One region of the Tardiphaga sp. genome, then DNA from elsewhere that is predicted to be linked to it. Evidence: predicted binding sites of a transcription regulator. Region 1 holds the regulator's gene; each other region holds the start of a gene.
What was found. The regulator PhoB, encoded in region 1, activates phosphate uptake and scavenging genes when phosphate is short. The targets are predictions, from matches to a motif close to TGTCATNNANCTGTCAT.

Region 1 (4,116 bases):
ATCTCTCGCTGTTCAACGCCGCGCTGATCCTCGCCATCATGGTGCTGCCCTTCATCACCTCGATCTCGGTCGATGTGTTCAAGACGGTGCCACCGGTGCTCAAGGAAGCGGCCTACGGCGTCGGCTGCACCACCTGGGAAGTCGTTCGGAACGTCGTCATCCCCTACACCCGCGTTGGTGTGATCGGCGGCATCATGCTGGCGCTCGGCCGCGCACTCGGTGAGACGATGGCGGTGACCTTCATCATCGGCAACTCGTTCCGCATCACCGGTTCACTGTTCGGTCCAGGCACCACGATCTCGGCGGCGATCGCCTCGGAATTCGCGGAGAGCGACGGGTTGCATCAGTCCGGCCTCATCCTGCTCGGCCTGCTGCTGTTCGTGCTCACCTTCATGGTGCTTTCGGCCGCGCGTCTGATGCTGATGCGGCTTGAAAAGAAGGCGGGGAACTAAGTCATGAACCCGATTTACGCATCCCGCCGTCGCAACGACACGATTGTCCGCGGCCTCTGCATGGGTGCCGCCCTGTTCGGCGTCACCTGGCTCGCGCTGATCCTGTTCACGCTGTTCTATAACGGTCTCGCCGGCATCAGCCTGCAGATCTTCACCCAGAACACGCCGCCGCCCGGCTCCATGGAAGGCGGCCTGCTCAATGCCATCGTCGGTTCGGTCATCATGACTGTGATCGGCGTCGGCATCGGAGCGCCGCTCGGCCTGTTTGCTGGCACCTACCTCGCTGAATATGGCAAGCACGACAAGCTGACCTCGGTGATCCGCTTCATCAACGACGTGTTGTTGTCGGCCCCGTCCATCATCATCGGCCTTTTCGTCTATGGCGCGGTGGTGGTTCCGATGGGTGGCTTCTCGGCTCTCGCCGGTTCGCTGGCCCTCGCCGTGATCGTCATCCCTGTCGTGGTCCGTACCACCGAAGACATGCTCGGCCTCGTACCCAACCCGCTGCGTGAAGCGGCATCGGCGCTCGGCCTGCCGCGCTCCCTGGTCATCAAGCGGATCGCCTATCGTGCAGCCCGGGCCGGTCTGATCACCGGCGTGCTGCTGGCGACGGCGCGGGTCGCCGGTGAAACGGCGCCGCTGCTGTTCACCGCGCTGAGCAACCAGTTCTTCAGCCTCGATCTCACCAAGACGATGGCCAACCTGCCGGTGACCATCAACAACTTCGTGCAGAGCCCCTACGAATATTGGAAGCAGCTCGCCTGGAGCGGTGCCCTGATCATCACCTTGACCGTACTTGCCCTTAACATTGGCGCACGCATTCTCGGCGCCGAGAGGACAGCAAAATGAGTGAGCTTTCTGTGTCGTCTGGCGTTCCCTCCGTCTCGATGCCGCCGCCGGTCCTGCAGGGCGAGACCCGTCCCAAGGTCACCGTGCGCGACCTGAACTTCTATTACGGCGAACACCATGCCCTGAAGAAGATCAACCTGACGCTGATGGCGAACCGCGTGACCGCGTTCATCGGCCCGTCGGGCTGCGGCAAGTCCACGCTGCTGCGCATTTTCAACCGCATGTATGATCTGTATCCCGGCCAGCGCGCCGAAGGTCAGCTCATGCTCGATAACCAGAACATTCTGGATCCGAAGCTCGACCTCAACCTGCTGCGTGCCCGCGTCGGCATGGTATTTCAGAAGCCGACCCCGTTCCCGATGACGATTTACGAAAACATCGCCTTCGGTATCCGCCTCTATGAAAAGATCTCCAAGTCGGAGATGGACATCCGCGTCGAGAAGGCGCTTCGTGGCGGTGCGCTCTGGAACGAAGTCAAGGACAAGCTCAACGCGTCGGGCCTCAGCCTGTCGGGTGGTCAGCAACAGCGTCTGTGCATCGCGCGCACCATCGCGGTTCGGCCGGAAGTGATCCTGTTCGACGAGCCGTGCTCGGCGCTGGATCCCATCTCGACCGCGAAGATCGAGGAGCTGATCGACGAGTTGAAGGATCAGTACACGATCGCGATCGTGACCCATAACATGCAGCAAGCCGCCCGCGTCTCCGATACCACGGCCTTCATGTATCTCGGCGAACTGATCGAGTTCGATCAGACCAACAAGATCTTCACGTCGCCGACCGATCGCCGTACCCAGGATTACATCACCGGCCGCTTCGGCTGACGCGACATGTTCGCGGGAGGATTTAGAGATGGCTTTTGAACACACCACCAAGGCATTCGACGACGATCTGCAGGAGCTGACCCGTCTCGTTGCCGAGATGGGCGGCCTCGCTGAACGGCAGATCGTCGAATCCGTCGATGCGCTGATCCGCCGGGACGTCGCACTCGGCGCCCGCGTCGTCGCCGCCGATGCCGAGATCGACCAGTTGCAGCGCACGATCGAGGAACGTGCCGTGCTGACCATCGCCAAGCGCCAGCCCATGGCTGTCGACCTGCGCGAGATCGTCGGCGCGCTGCGCGTCGCCACCGATCTGGAGCGGATCGGCGATCTCTCCAAGAACATCGGCAAGCGCGTCAATGCACTCGACAGCGACTTCCACCCGCTGAAGCTGATCCGCGGTCTCGAGCACATGACCGACCTCGTGACCACCCAGGTCAAGTCGGTGCTCGACGCCTATGCCGCGCACGATCTGCCGGCAGCCATGACGGTGTGGAAGGGCGACGAGGAAATCGACGCCATCTGCACCTCGCTGTTCCGCGAACTCCTCACTTACATGATGGAAGATCCGCGCAACATCTCGTTCTGTATCCACCTGATGTTCTGCGCCAAGAACATCGAGCGGATCGGTGACCACGCCACCAATATCGCGGAAACCGTGTTCTACATGATCGAGGGTCAGCAGATGGTCGACAAGCGCCCGAAGGGCGACATGACCAACTTCGCGAATACGCCGACGGCCTGACGCATGATCCGGAAAAGGGGAAGCCGGTCTTCCGCCGGGTTCATGATCTGAGGCTTGTCGGACGTCACTGAGGGTATTGATCAATATGGCAATGAACGCGCGCATTTTAGTGGTTGAAGACGAGGAAGCACTCACGACGCTCCTGCGCTACAACCTCGATGCCGAGGGCTACGACGTTGAAACCGTAGCTCGCGGCGACGATGCCGACACCCGCTTGAAGGAGCGTGTACCGGATCTCGTGGTGCTCGACTGGATGCTGCCGGGTCTGTCCGGCATCGAACTGTGCCGCCGCTTGCGTGCGCGGCCCGAAACCAAGGCACTGCCGATCATCATGCTGACGGCGCGTGGCGAGGAGAGCGAGCGTGTTCGCGGTCTTGCCACCGGTGCCGACGACTACATCGTCAAGCCATTCTCGGTGCCGGAACTCCTGGCGCGTGTGAAGGGTCTGCTGCGGCGTGCCGCGCCGGAGCGTCTCGCCACCGTGCTCGCTTTCGGCGATATCGAACTCGACCGCGACAAGCGCCGCGTCGTGCGGTCCAGCCGTCCGATCGATCTCGGTCCGACCGAATATCGCCTGCTGGAGTTCTTCCTGGAACATCCGGGTCGCGTATTCAGCCGAGAGCAGTTGCTCGACAGCGTCTGGGGCCGTGACATCTATATCGATGAGCGCACTGTCGACGTGCATATCGGTCGCCTGCGCAAGCTGCTCAATCCCGCCGGTGAGCCGGATCCGATCCGAACCGTGCGCGGTGCCGGCTACGCACTGGATGACCGCTTCGACAAGGCGGCGGAGTAGGTCTCTCTTCCTTCTCCCCGCCCGGCGAAGCGAGGCTTCGCTAGGCGGGGTGAGGCAAGCAAGTGCCAACGAAAAATGCCCGGCATCGCTGCCGGGCATTTTCATTTGGCTTGATACGTCCGGTTCAGCGCGTCGGCTTCGGCACGGCGCGACGGCGGTCACTGGCCGGCTGATAGGCGATGCGCGAGTGATGTGCGCAATAGGGAGCGCCGGCCAGCGCCTTGCCGCCGCAGAAGTAGAATTCGGGGCTCGACGGATCGCCGATCGGCCAATGGCAGGTGGCTTCGTTGAGTTCGACCAGCGACAGGCGCTGGCTGATCGGCACGATATTGTCATAGGCGATCGGGTCGGGCTCGGCCTCGACTTCGTAATTATGGGCCAATGCCGTGTTGCCGCGGGCCATCGGGCGGGCGACACGCACCATCTGCTGTGCCGGGCGCGCCTTGCGCTGCCGCG
Region 2 (4,116 bases), on a different contig from region 1:
ATCGGAGCGACATTCCGCCACGCGTGGAAGCTTGCAGCGAATGTGTTAGTTTACCACATACCCTTTGGGTCAGACATCGAACGCAGATGACATCGATTTTTTATGAAATCGAATTTAGTGTCAGGGGCGTAGATATCTGGGATACAATTCGAACCGGCGACGCGAACCCTTTGCGATCAGCCGGACAACATCGAGGTTTCGACCATGTCGGATCTAGACCGTAACTATGCTTCCCCCTTCGGCCGGGTCGGCGCGCGCGATGCCGCTGCCGTGGACGCCGGACTGCGCTCCTACATGCTGCGCATCTACAATTACATGTCGATCGGTCTGGCCATCACCGGCCTGGCTGCTCTTGGTGTATACATGGCAGCCGTGACCACGGACCCCTCGGGCGCCGCGGCCCGGATCGGTAGCTCCTACCTGACGCCGTTCGGCTACGCGATGTTCGTGAGCCCCCTGAAGTGGGTGTTCATCCTGGCGCCGCTGGTCATGGTGTTCGCCATCTCGTTCGGCATCAACCGGCTGAAGCCGGCCACCGCGCAGTTGCTGTTCTGGGCTTTCTCGGCTCTGATGGGCATCTCGCTGTCGTCGATCTTCCTGGTGTACACGCACACCTCGATCGTGCGGGTGTTCTTCATCACCGCTGCCTCGTTCGGTGCGCTGAGCCTCTATGGCTACACCACCAAGCGTGACATGACGGGCATGGGGTCGTTCCTGCTGATGGGCCTGTTCGGCATCATCATCGCGAGCCTCGTGAATGTCTTCGTGGCGTCGTCGATGCTGCAGTTCATCGTGTCGGTTGTCGGCGTGCTGATCTTCGCCGGCCTCACCGCCTACGATACCCAGCGCCTGAAGAACGACTACATCTACGGTTACGCCTCGCAGGGCGGCGATATTGCCGAGCGCGCGGCGATCACCGGTGCCCTGTCGCTCTACCTGAACTTCATCAACCTGTTCACGCTGCTGCTCCAGTTGCTCGGACAGCGCGAATAAGCCTCGGAACATAGAGAAGATCTTAGCCCCGGCCGAAAGGCCGGGGCTTTTCTTTTGGACGGAGCAAAAATAGTCTCCGTGCCATGTCCGATATCGAAATCAGGCCCGCCACGGCGGCAGATCTGCCCGCGATCACTGCGATCTATGACGAAGCGGTGCGATTCGGCACGGCCACCTTCGAACTGCTCTCGCCAGATCTGGCCGAGATGGCCCGCCGTTTCGAGGCGCTGATCGACAGTGGCTATCCCTATCTGGTGGCTGCACAGGAGGACCAGATCGTCGGCTATGCCTATGCCAGCGCGCATCGCCCGCGACCGGCCTATCGCTTCACCGTCGAGAATTCGATCTATCTCGATCCGAAAGCCCAGCGGCGGGGCATTGGCGGCAAGCTACTGGCGCGGCTGATTGCCGAATGCGAGAGCCGCGGCTATCGCCAGATGGTCGCCGTGATCGGCGACAGCGCCAATGCCGGCTCCATCGCGGTTCACCGCAATGCCGGCTTCCAGATGATCGGAGTGCATCCCGACGTCGGCTTCAAATTCGACCGCTGGCTCGACACCGTCTCGATGCAGCTTGCGCTGGGGGACGGAGCCCGCACGCTGCCTTGACGATTCGCGAATCGATCTAGACCACCGCCAGCTTGCGATCGATCACCAGCAGCACGCGGTCGAGTTCGTGCCCCCGGCGCAGAATCAGGCCACCAGCTGAAATCACGCTGTACATGCCCTGTTTGCGCACCAATCGCGGATCTTTCTCGATGCGGTATAGCGGCACTTCCGACGAGCGGCGGAACACTGAGAACACCGCGCGGTCACGCAGGAAGTCGATGGCGTAATCCCGCCACTCGCCGTCGGAGACCATACGGCCATACAGGTTGAGGATGCGGCTGAGCTCAAGGCGATTGAAGCTGACGACAAGTGCGGCGGCGGCAGAGCCCGTCGCCGCGCGATTCTCGCTCGGTTCGGTATCTCCCGGAATCACAGTCATGCGGCGCCTCCTGTCACATCCCCGACATGATCGCGCTGACCGCAGTCCTCTGCAAGGGCCGATCCGCGAGCCTGATGGTAGAAATTTGCCGTCACGGGAACGTCAGTCGAATCTTATTGCCGCCAAACTTTGGCCCATCGGGCGCCCTTCTGGATTGCGACAAGAAGCTACTGCGTCGGGTCCGGTTCTTCCGGTCTCGGATTCCTCAGCCCCCAGCCCCCCGCGGTCGTTGGGATCGGACCCTGCGCAGGAAGTTAATCCCCACTGGGCCAACGCAAGTTGGTCCTTTTCTTTTTGGTGGATGCACTCTGTTATTTCCGGGGCGCGGTGTGGTCAGCAAGGGCGACGAAAGCGCGAACCCGGCCGATCGCCTAAAGCAAGACACGTCTGATGCCGTCCTGCGCCAAGCGGGACCATGGTGCGACGCCGGTTCTATTACTTCGAGATTCCGGGGTCGCGCACAGCCGTCGCTGCGTTCGCCCTTGGACACTCCAGTTGGAGTGTCGGGGAATGACGAGATCGTTTATGACGAGAGATTAAAACTACTGCAGCGACGTATAGGCTGCGCCGCGCATCGCGCCGGGCTTGTCGCGCGTGCCGTCTTGCACATAGACGACGGCGGCATCGACTCCATCCCTGGAGATGTTCTCCAGCGGCAGCGTCCAGTTGGCGGCGTTGCCCGTCCAGTCGCCGACCTTCAGCCAGTTTCGAACGACGTTGTAATAGGTGAGTTGCTTGCCGCGATTCTCGCCGCGACCGATCGTGATCGGCACAGCTTTCGCCACCGAGCAAATCCAGACTTCGCCATGCGCCGTATCCGACGCAGTAGTCGATGCGGCAACGGACACGTTGACGTGTTTACCCGAGACCGACATCGACACCGGCACCGTCATCACGGTGCCTCTCTTGGTTTCGCTGATCGCGCCCTTGATACGATCGACATCGCTGCCGATCACCTGAGTGGCGCCGTTGACGACGACTTGTGGCGTGTAGACGTCGCGATCGCCGCGCATCTGCGAATAGGCTTTCTGACGCGCACTGAAACGCGAGTCGGCCAGTGTATCCTTCCAGCCCAAGTAGTCCCAGTAATCGATCGGCATACTTAATGCGATCACGGACGGGTCCTTGGAGAGGTCACCGATGATCTTGTCTGCGGGCGGGCAGGACGAGCAACCTTGCGAGGTAAACAACTCCAGCACGGCCCGGGGCTGGGCCAGCGCGCTACCGCTTGCTGCGATGGCAGCGCACACGCCAAGTGCGCCGGTCCACTGCGATATGCTGCCAAAGGGTTTCATGAGGTTTTGCCACGCTCGAGGTGGGACACATAACAGGCGGTGTCGCACATTGGTGTCGCTAACACGTTCATGCCCTCAAACACCAGAAGGCGGCCTTTCATAGGCCGCCTTCTGTTCACTAGCCACTCACTTCGCAGTGAGGCACTACGTCACACCCACGTGTGGGCGTCAGGCTGCGAGTTGACGCAGCACGTAATGCAGAATGCCGCCGTTGCGGTAGTATTCGAGTTCGTCGAGCGTATCGATGCGGCAGAGCAGGGTTTCCTTGTGCAGCGAGCCGTCGGCCGACACGATTTCCGCGGTGAGCTGCTGGCGGGGCTTCAAGTCGCCCTGGAGGCCACGGATGGTGACCTTCTCATCGCCCTTGAGACCCAGCTTCTTCCACGACGAACCGTTCTCGAAGGTCAGTGGCAGAATGCCCATGCCGACGAGGTTAGAGCGATGGATGCGCTCGAAGCTCTCGGTAATCACGGCGCGAACGCCGAGGAGACGCGTGCCCTTGGCTGCCCAGTCGCGCGACGAACCGTTGCCGTATTCGGCGCCGCCGAACACGACCAGCGGCACCTGCTCGGCCTGGTACTTCATCGCGGCGTCGTAGATCGACATCGACTCGCCGTCGGGCCAGTGCTTGGTCATGCCACCTTCCGGGACGTTGCCGTCGGCGCCCTGCATCATGAAGTTCTTGATGCGGATGTTGGCGAAGGTGCCGCGCATCATGACTTCGTGGTTGCCACGGCGCGTGCCGTACTGGTTGAAATCGGCCGGGCGCACCTGGTGCTCCGACAGATACTTGCCAGCGGGTGAGGTCAGCTTGATCGAGCCGGCCGGCGAGATGTGGTCG
Region 3 (4,116 bases), on a different contig from region 1:
GATCCCCTATGATCCCGCCACGATGACTTTCGACGGGATCGTTCGCCGCCATCTCGAAGTGATGACCGGCGCGGGTATCCTTGCGGGGCTGATCTACTGGGTGATCGCCGGCCGCAATGCAGGCGCCTGGCGCCAGCCACGGCGCAAGCCTCCGCAGCCTGATGTCGCGGCCGGCCCGTAGTGCTTTAACTTTCCTTCCCACCCCGCCTCGGATAAACCGCCCGCCATGAACCGGACTGGACTTATCATTGCGCTGGGGCTGTTTGCCGTCATTGCCGTTGTCTTCGGAGTCTGGCCCGAACTCGACCTCAAGCTCGCGGCACAGTTTTACGATCCCGAGACGAAGCGTTTCCCCATCACCTCGCTGCCAGGGGCGCAATTCGCCCGCGATGCAGCCATGTGGATCGCATGGGCCTTCGTCTTGCCCTCGATTGTCGCGCTGATCGTGAAGCTGATCTGGCCGAACCGGCCGCTGCTGGTGAAAGGCCGCACCATGGCCTTCCTGATCCTGACCATGCTGATGTCGGCGGGCGTCCTCACCAATTTCACCTTCAAGACGTTCTGGAGCCGGCCGCGACCGGTGATGGTGACCGAGTTCAACGGCCCCTGGCAGTTCAAGGCCTGGTGGGATCCGACCGGCCAGTGCGGGCACAACTGCTCGTTCTTCTCGGGTGAAGGTGCCACCGCGTTCTGGACCTATGCTCCGGCAGCTCTCGCGCCGCCTGCGGTACGCCCTTACGCCTATGCGGCAGCAACGGTGTTCGGAATCGCCACATCCGGCTGGCGGATGGCCTTTGGCGGGCACTTCTTTACCGACGTGACCATCGCCGGACTCGTCTCCTTCCTGGTCATCTGGTTGATTCACGGGTGGATTTACCGCTGGGGCTCGCCGCGGATGACGGATGAGGACGTCGATGCGTGGCTGACCCGGGTCGCCTGGCCAGGCTATGCATGGCGCCGCCGGATGCTGTCCGGCCGCAATCCGCCGCAACCGTCTTTCGTGCACCGGATCACCGAACAGCACCACGATTGACCATCTCGCTGTCGTTGCCCGGCTTGATCCGGCAACCAGTCAACGCGGAAGCCGCGGTATATACTGAGCCACCCGGTCAGGCCGGGTGGCGACAGCGCAGAGGTCCCGGATGACCGATGCCGCGTTGACGCCCTTTGCCCGGCCGGGCTATCGCTGGCGGCAGAAATTGCGCGATTGGATGTTCGATGACCACGATCTTGAAGAGCCTGCCCCAAGGAAAAAACGTCGGTATCGCCTTCTCCGGCGGCCTGGACACCAGCGCAGCGTTGCTCTGGATGAAGCAAAAGGGCGCGCGCGTCTTCGCCTATACCGCCAATCTCGGCCAGCCTGACGAGGCCGACTACGACGAGATTCCGCGCAAGGCCATGGAGTTCGGCGCCGAAAAAGCGCGCCTCGTGGATTGCCGCGCACAACTGGTCCACGAAGGCATTGCCGCCATTCAAGCTGGCGCCTTCCACGTCTCGACCGGCGGCATCACCTATTTCAACACCACGCCACTCGGGCGCGCCGTGACCGGCACGATGCTGGTCTCGGCCATGAAGGAGGACGGCGTCAACATCTGGGGCGACGGCTCGACCTATAAGGGCAACGATATCGAGCGGTTCTACCGCTACGGACTGCTGACCAATCCGGACCTGAAGATCTACAAGCCATGGCTCGACGATCAATTCATCGACGAGCTCGGCGGCCGCGCGGAAATGTCGGCGTTCATGACCGCCCACGGCTTCGCCTACAAGATGTCAGCCGAAAAGGCGTATTCCACCGACAGCAACCTGCTCGGCGCCACCCATGAAGCCAAGGATCTCGAACAGCTCGACAGCGGCATCAAGATCGTCAACCCGATCATGGGCGTGCCGTTCTGGCGCGACGACTGTGCCGTCAAGGCCGAGAAGGTCACGGTGCGGTTCGTCGATGGTCAACCGGTTGCACTGAACGGCCAGACCTTCGCCGACCCTGTCGCGCTGTTCCTCGAGGCCAATGTCATCGGCGGCCGCCATGGCCTCGGCATGAGCGACCAGATCGAGAACCGGATCATCGAGGCAAAGAGCCGCGGCATCTACGAAGCGCCGGGCATGGCGCTGCTGCACATCGCCTATGAGCGCCTGGTCACCGGCATCCATAACGAAGACACCATCGAGCAATACCGCATCAGCGGCATGCGCCTCGGGCGCCTGCTCTATCAGGGACGCTGGTTCGATTCCCAGGCCCTGATGCTGCGCGAGACCGCGCAGCGCTGGGTCGCGCGCGCGATCACCGGTGAAGTGACGCTCGAGCTGCGCCGCGGCAATGACTACTCGATCCTGAACACCGAGAGCCCCAACCTGACCTACGCGCCGGAGCGGCTCAGCATGGAGAAGGTCGAGGACGCGCCGTTTACGCCCGCCGACCGCATCGGCCAGCTCACCATGCGCAACCTCGACATCACCGATACCCGCGCGAAACTGAACATCTATGCGAAGACGGGCTTGTTGAGCGCCGGTGAGGGGTCGAACATCCCCAAACTTGACAACGACAAGAGCTGATCGCGCGACAAACGACGCTACCCTAATCCGCTCTACGATCGACAGCCGGACGTCATCGAAGCGACATCCGGCTGTCGTAAATACAAGGATATCGCCTGCCACCCATTTTGCGGGAGCACTTCCTTGAATAACGCATCGAAGACCGTTTCACTGGCCGCACTCGCGGCCTTTTTCATGAGCGCGCCGCTTTGCGCGCAGACGATCTATCCGCTCGACCGCGCTGATATCCTCGCGGGCTCGAAATTCGACTTCAAGGTCGAGTTTCCCGAACTCGTTCAGGCCGCCGACGTCAAAGTGACGATCAACGGCGCGGACCAGACCGCGGCCTTCGGCAAATCCGCGGACTACATCGCGAAAGAAGACGGCAAGGATCAGTCCGCTTTGCTGCTACGCGACGTGACGCTCGACAAGCCGGGTGCCTACAAGATCGAGGTCAGCGACGGCGTACGCAGCCGGGCGGTGACGTGGAACGTCTACGATACCGGCCCGCGCAAGGCGAAGAACGTGATCCTGTTCATCGGCGACGGCATGTCGCTGGCGCATCGCGTCGGCGCCAGAATTCTTTCGAAGGGCATTGCCGAAGGCAAGAGCCGCGGCAAGCTCGCCATGGATGACATGCCGCATATGGCGATGGTGGCAACGGCAGGTTCGGACTCCATCATCACCGACTCCGCGAATTCAGCCAGCGCCTATACGACCGGCCATAAAAGCGCGACCAATGCGCTCGGCGTTTATGCCGACCGTACAGCGAATGTGTTCGACGACCCCCGCGTCGAGACCATCACGAGCCTCGTGAAGCGCAAGCTCGATCTTGCGGTCGGCATCGTTACCAATACCGAGATCGAGGACGCGACGCCGGCATCAATGGTCGCGCATACGCGCCGCCGCGCGGCCTATGACGAGATCGTCGCGCAGATGTTCGCGGCGAAGCCGGACGTGATCCTCGGCGGCGGCGCAGCGAACTTCCTGCCGCAGGCGGCGGAGACCTCGAAGCGGCGCGACGATGTCGACTACATCGCCAAGTTCAAGGAAGCCGGCTATCCGTTCGTGAAGACAGCCGGCGAACTCAAGGCGGCGGCCGATAAATCCGACACGACAAAATTGCTCGGTCTGTTCACGCCGGGCAACATGGACGGTGTGCTCGACCGCAAGTTCCTCAAGGGCGGCGGCGTCAAGAAATATCCGGAGCAGCCAGACCTCACCGAACAGGTACAGGCCGCGCTCAACGTGCTGTCGCGCAATGACAAGGGTTTCGTGCTGATGGTCGAGTCCGGCATGATCGACAAATATGCCCATCTGCTCGACATGGACCGCGCCGTCTATGACGTGATCATGCTCGACAATGCGGTGAAGCTCGCCAAGGAATGGGCCGCAAAGCGCGGCGACGACACGCTCATTCTCGTCGTGTCCGACCATAGCCATCCGAACAGCCTCGTCGGCACCGTCAATGACGACATGAGCAAGGAGCCGAACCTGCCGCTGCGCGAGCGCCTCGGCGTCTATGACAAAGCCGGCTTCCCGAACTATCCCGCGCCGGATGCAGATGGTTATCCATCGCGC
Region 4 (4,116 bases), on a different contig from region 1:
GAGCCAAATCGGTCGGCGGCGGATGAAGCCCTTGACGTCTTCACGCCGGATCGGCGGAAGGTTCGGTCCGAAGCGCTCCTCATACATCTGCAACAGCAGATGCCGATGGCCTTTTTCTTCCTCGGCCATCTCGCTGAAGACTTTCGCCGAATCGGGATAGCGCGCTGCCAGATCCTCGGCGAAGCTGAGATAGATCCGGCTGTCCTCTTCCTCGCTGGAAATCGCAACCGCCAGCACCTCACGTTCGGTGAGCTCCGAAAACGCCTTCATATCAACGCCTTAATTAGTTTAGAATTATTCTAATCTATATAGGACCTGCATTGCGTTTGTCAAAGAGCTTTGCGCCTGCGCAGGCGCTGAATCTTGCGCTGGCCGGGAAGCAATAACGGCGACGCGAAGGACGGCGATGAAACAACCCTGCGTGCTCCGGACGTCGCCCCGGCATTCGCACCACCCTCGACGCGGAGCTGCGGATCAGCCACCGCCTGCGCGTGTTCTCGCTAACGAACGCGATAACGTCGGCACGGTGCTACAGAAGTCGATGCATGGCCTGCACCGTCGACAGTGCGCCAACCTGAACCGCATAGCTTTCCGCTTCCGTGCGTCACCGACCTCGGCTAGCGTGCCCGCAACAAATACGGGCCACCAAGGCCGACTCAGGGAGAAAAGCGGAATGCACGGACTTTCAGTTCTTCGCGGTGTGGCGAGCGCATCGTTTATCGGAGCGCTGCTGTTGGCGAGCCCCAATGCCATCGCACAGACTGCGAACTATCCGAACCGGCCGATCACGCTGGTCCTCCCTTTCGCCGCCGGCAGCGGCACCGACACCACAACGCGCCTGATCGCCAAGGAACTCGGCACCGCACTGAACGCCAACACCGTGATCGACAACAAGGCCGGTGCCAACGGCTCGATCGCCGCCAGCTTCGTCGCCCGCGCCCCGGCCGACGGCTATACGCTGTTCGTGACGACCAACACGACGCATTCGGCCAATCCCTATCTGCTCAAGAATATGAGCTACGATCCCATCAAGGATTTCACCCCGATCGCGCGCACCGGCGACCTGCCCTTCATGCTGGTGATCAATCCCGAAATTCCCGCCAACTCCGTGGAAGAGCTGATCGCGCTCGCCAAGAAGGAGCCGGGCAAGTACTCCTACGCATCGGGCAGTTCGTCGGCGATCGTCTCGGGCGCGACCTTTGCCCGCCTCGCCAAGCTCGATCTCCTTCACGTGCCTTACAAGAGCTCTCCACCCGCGCTCACCGATGTCATCGCCGGCCGCGTCAGCATGATGTTCGTCGACGTGCCCACCGGCTTGCCGCACGTCAACGCCAAGGCGCTGAAGTCGCTTGCAGTGACCACCAAATATCGCTCCAAGCTGCTGCCGGATCTGCCGACCATGGACGAGGCTGGCGTGAAGGGCTTCGACATCACGTCATGGCAGGGTTATCTCGGCCCGGCCAACATGCCGAAGGACATCGTCGTCAAGCTCAACGCGGAAATCCGCAAGATCGTGGAGCGCCCCGAGATCCAGAAAGACCTCGCCAATCGCGGCATGGAAGCCTTCTCCGGGACGCCGGAAGAATTCGACGCCTTCCTGAAGGATCAGCTCAAAGTGTGGGAGAAGTTGATCACGGATGCGGGGATCGAGAAGCAGTAGGGTTGGTCTACCGACTTCCCGGGTGTCGTCCCCGCTTGCGCTGGGACGACAGGGGAAAGGTTGTGACCTAACCCGCAGCCTCGGCGACCCGATGCCGCAGAGTTTTCCCGCCCGGTCATCTCCTCGTCATGGAACTGTCAGCGCAGCGTAACTCCCGCGCCTCAGAACACCGCGCATGGTCACCACAAAGGAGACAACCATGCGCAGCACATTCCTCTGCTCCGTCGCTTCCCTCGTCATGCTCACATCCGCCGCTTTCGCGCAGACGGAAGGTGAATTCCCCGCCAAGCTCGCCGGCCATGCCGTGCTGCCGGCCGCCTCGACCATCGACGCGCCCGCGGATGCGCCGAACGACCTGAAGACCTCGGGCAAATACACCACCGGCAAGCGCGTCGACGCGCTCGGCACGGTGATGGGCAAGTCCTATGAGCGCGCCACCGGCATCGCGCTGCCGATGAAGGGCCAGCCGCTGCAGGGCCATTCCGGCATCAAGGTGATGCCCGACGGTTCGTTCTGGGTGCTGACCGACAACGGCGCCGGCTCGCGCTACAATTCGGCCGACTACATGATCTATCTCAATCACCACAAGATCGACTGGAAAAACGGCAAGGTCGAGCGTCAGGCCACCGTGTTCCTGCACGATCCCGACAAGAAGGTGCCGTTCCGCATCGTCCATGAAGACACCGCCAAGCGCTATCTGACCGGCGCCGATGTCGACACCGAAGGTTTCCAGATCATCGGCGACAATTTCTGGATCGGCGAGGAATTCGGCCCCTACATCATCAAGGCCGACAAGACCGGCAAGGTGCTGGCCGTGTTCGACACCGTTGCCGACGGCAAGCCGGTGCGTTCGCCGGATCATTGGTCGGTGCAGTCGCCAGGCGCGCCGGGCGCCACCTACACCACCGTCAACCTGCGCCGCTCCAAGGGCTATGAAGGCTTCGCCTCCTCGAAGGATGGCAAATTCCTTTACGGCCTGCTCGAAGGTCCGATCTGGGATGCCGAGAAGAAGGACTGGGAGAAGGTCGACGGCAAGGAAGCGTCGCGCATCCTGGAATTCGACGTCGCCAACGAGAAGTTCACCGGCCGCTACTGGCAGTATGTGTTCGAACAGAACGGCAATGCCATCGGCGACTTCAACATGATCACCGCCGACAATGGCCTGATCATCGAGCGTGACAATGGCGAGGGCACCAAGGACAAGGCCTGCGCCGAGGGCAAGCGCGGTGAGGACTGCTTCCCGGATCTCGCCAAGTTCAAACGCGTCTACAAGATCGAACTGAACGATGCCAATGTCGGCAAGCCGGTGCGCAAGGTCGGCTTCATCGACCTGATGAAGATCCAGGACCCGAACAAGCTGGCCCGCAAGCCGCTCAATGACGGCGTGCTGACCTTCCCGTTCTTCACCATCGAGAACGTCGACCAGGTCGATGCGACCCACATCATCGTCGGCAACGACAACAACCTGCCGTTCTCGTCGAGCCGCGAGCCGAACAAGGCCGATGACAACGAGTTCGTGCTGCTCGACGTCGCCGACTTCCTGAAGGCGAAATAAGACACATCCCTGGCTTCGGCCTGAACGCGAAGGCCCTCCCGCAAGGGAGGGCCTTCTTTCGGTTTGGCTCTGCTTTCTTCCCTTTCTCCCTGTGGGAGAAGGCGGCGCGGCCGAAGGCCGTACCGGAGTGATTTGACTTTAGGCCGCTCTCACCTTGGTGAGGAACTCATCCACTGCCGTGCGCAGCAGGCCGGACTGGCTCTCGAGTTCCTGCGCATTCAACAGCACATGCGATGCCGCCGAACCGGTTGCTTCGGCCGCGCTGCTCACGCCGCCGATATGATTGCTGATCTCATTCGCGCCGGCCGACACCGACTGAATGTTGCGCGCGATCTCCTGCGTCGCTGCACCCTGCTGTTCGACCGCCACCGAGATCGTATTGGTGATCTGGCTCATCTGCGCGATGGTCCCGGTGATCGCGCCGATCGACGCGACTGCCTCGCTGGTCGATGCCTGCATGGCCGCAACCTGCGCCGAGATTTCCTCGGTGGCCTTGGCGGTCTGGCTGGCCAGCGCCTTCACTTCGGAGGCCACCACCGCGAAGCCACGACCGGACTCGCCGGCGCGTGCAGCCTCGATGGTCGCGTTGAGCGCCAGCAAATTGGTCTGCGAGGCAATGCTGTGGATCAGTTGCACGACTTCGCCGATCTTTTCCGCACCGCTCGACAGGATCTGAACGGTGGCATTGGTGCGCTCGGCATCGCCCACCGCCTTGCTGGCGATCTCGCTGGAGGCAGACACCTGACGCAGCACTTCACTCACTGACGCCGACAATTCCTCCGCAGCCGCCGCAACCGTGCTGACATTATCGGACGAGCGCGTCGAAGCCGCGCTGACCGTCGCGGCGCGCGAGCTAGCGTCGCTCGCCGTCGCGGTCATCGACTGCGCGGTGCTCTGCATG

Region 2: ACEK02_RS32740 (DUF2794 domain-containing protein) is a predicted target of PhoB. The motif match lies at 1,992-2,008, and genes of this name have one in related genera.
Region 3: ACEK02_RS21590 (alkaline phosphatase) is a predicted target of PhoB. The motif match lies at 2,607-2,623, and genes of this name have one in related genera.
Region 4: ACEK02_RS07330 (esterase-like activity of phytase family protein) is a predicted target of PhoB. The motif match lies at 1,785-1,801, and genes of this name have one in related genera.

Annotation. Positions count from the first base shown of each region.
Region 1 covers NZ_JBGMOE010000090.1:78,144-82,259, forward strand. The annotation lists gene pstC (phosphate ABC transporter permease subunit PstC) at 1-452, shown strand, start outside; gene pstA (phosphate ABC transporter permease PstA) at 456-1,301, shown strand; gene pstB (phosphate ABC transporter ATP-binding protein PstB) at 1,298-2,122, shown strand; gene phoU (phosphate signaling complex protein PhoU) at 2,151-2,864, shown strand; gene phoB (phosphate regulon transcriptional regulator PhoB) at 2,956-3,660, shown strand; gene ACEK02_RS13960 (GcrA family cell cycle regulator) at 3,785-4,116, opposite strand, start outside.
Region 2 covers NZ_JBGMOE010000232.1:185-4,300, reverse strand. The annotation lists gene ACEK02_RS32750 (Bax inhibitor-1/YccA family protein) at 205-993, shown strand; gene ACEK02_RS32745 (N-acetyltransferase family protein) at 1,077-1,601, shown strand; gene ACEK02_RS32740 (DUF2794 domain-containing protein) at 1,618-1,980, opposite strand; gene ACEK02_RS32735 (DUF1223 domain-containing protein) at 2,523-3,275, opposite strand; partial or broken gene ACEK02_RS32730 (aconitate hydratase) at 3,444-4,116, opposite strand, start outside.
Region 3 covers NZ_JBGMOE010000161.1:242,063-246,178, reverse strand. The annotation lists gene ACEK02_RS21605 (hypothetical protein) at 1-181, shown strand, start outside; gene ACEK02_RS21600 (phosphatase PAP2 family protein) at 227-1,033, shown strand; gene argG (argininosuccinate synthase) at 1,219-2,556, shown strand; gene ACEK02_RS21590 (alkaline phosphatase) at 2,731-4,116, shown strand, end outside.
Region 4 covers NZ_JBGMOE010000047.1:21,922-26,037, forward strand. The annotation lists gene mbfA (iron exporter MbfA) at 1-270, opposite strand, end outside; gene ACEK02_RS07325 (Bug family tripartite tricarboxylate transporter substrate binding protein) at 674-1,660, shown strand; gene ACEK02_RS07330 (esterase-like activity of phytase family protein) at 1,860-3,215, shown strand; gene ACEK02_RS07335 (methyl-accepting chemotaxis protein) at 3,354-4,116, opposite strand, start outside.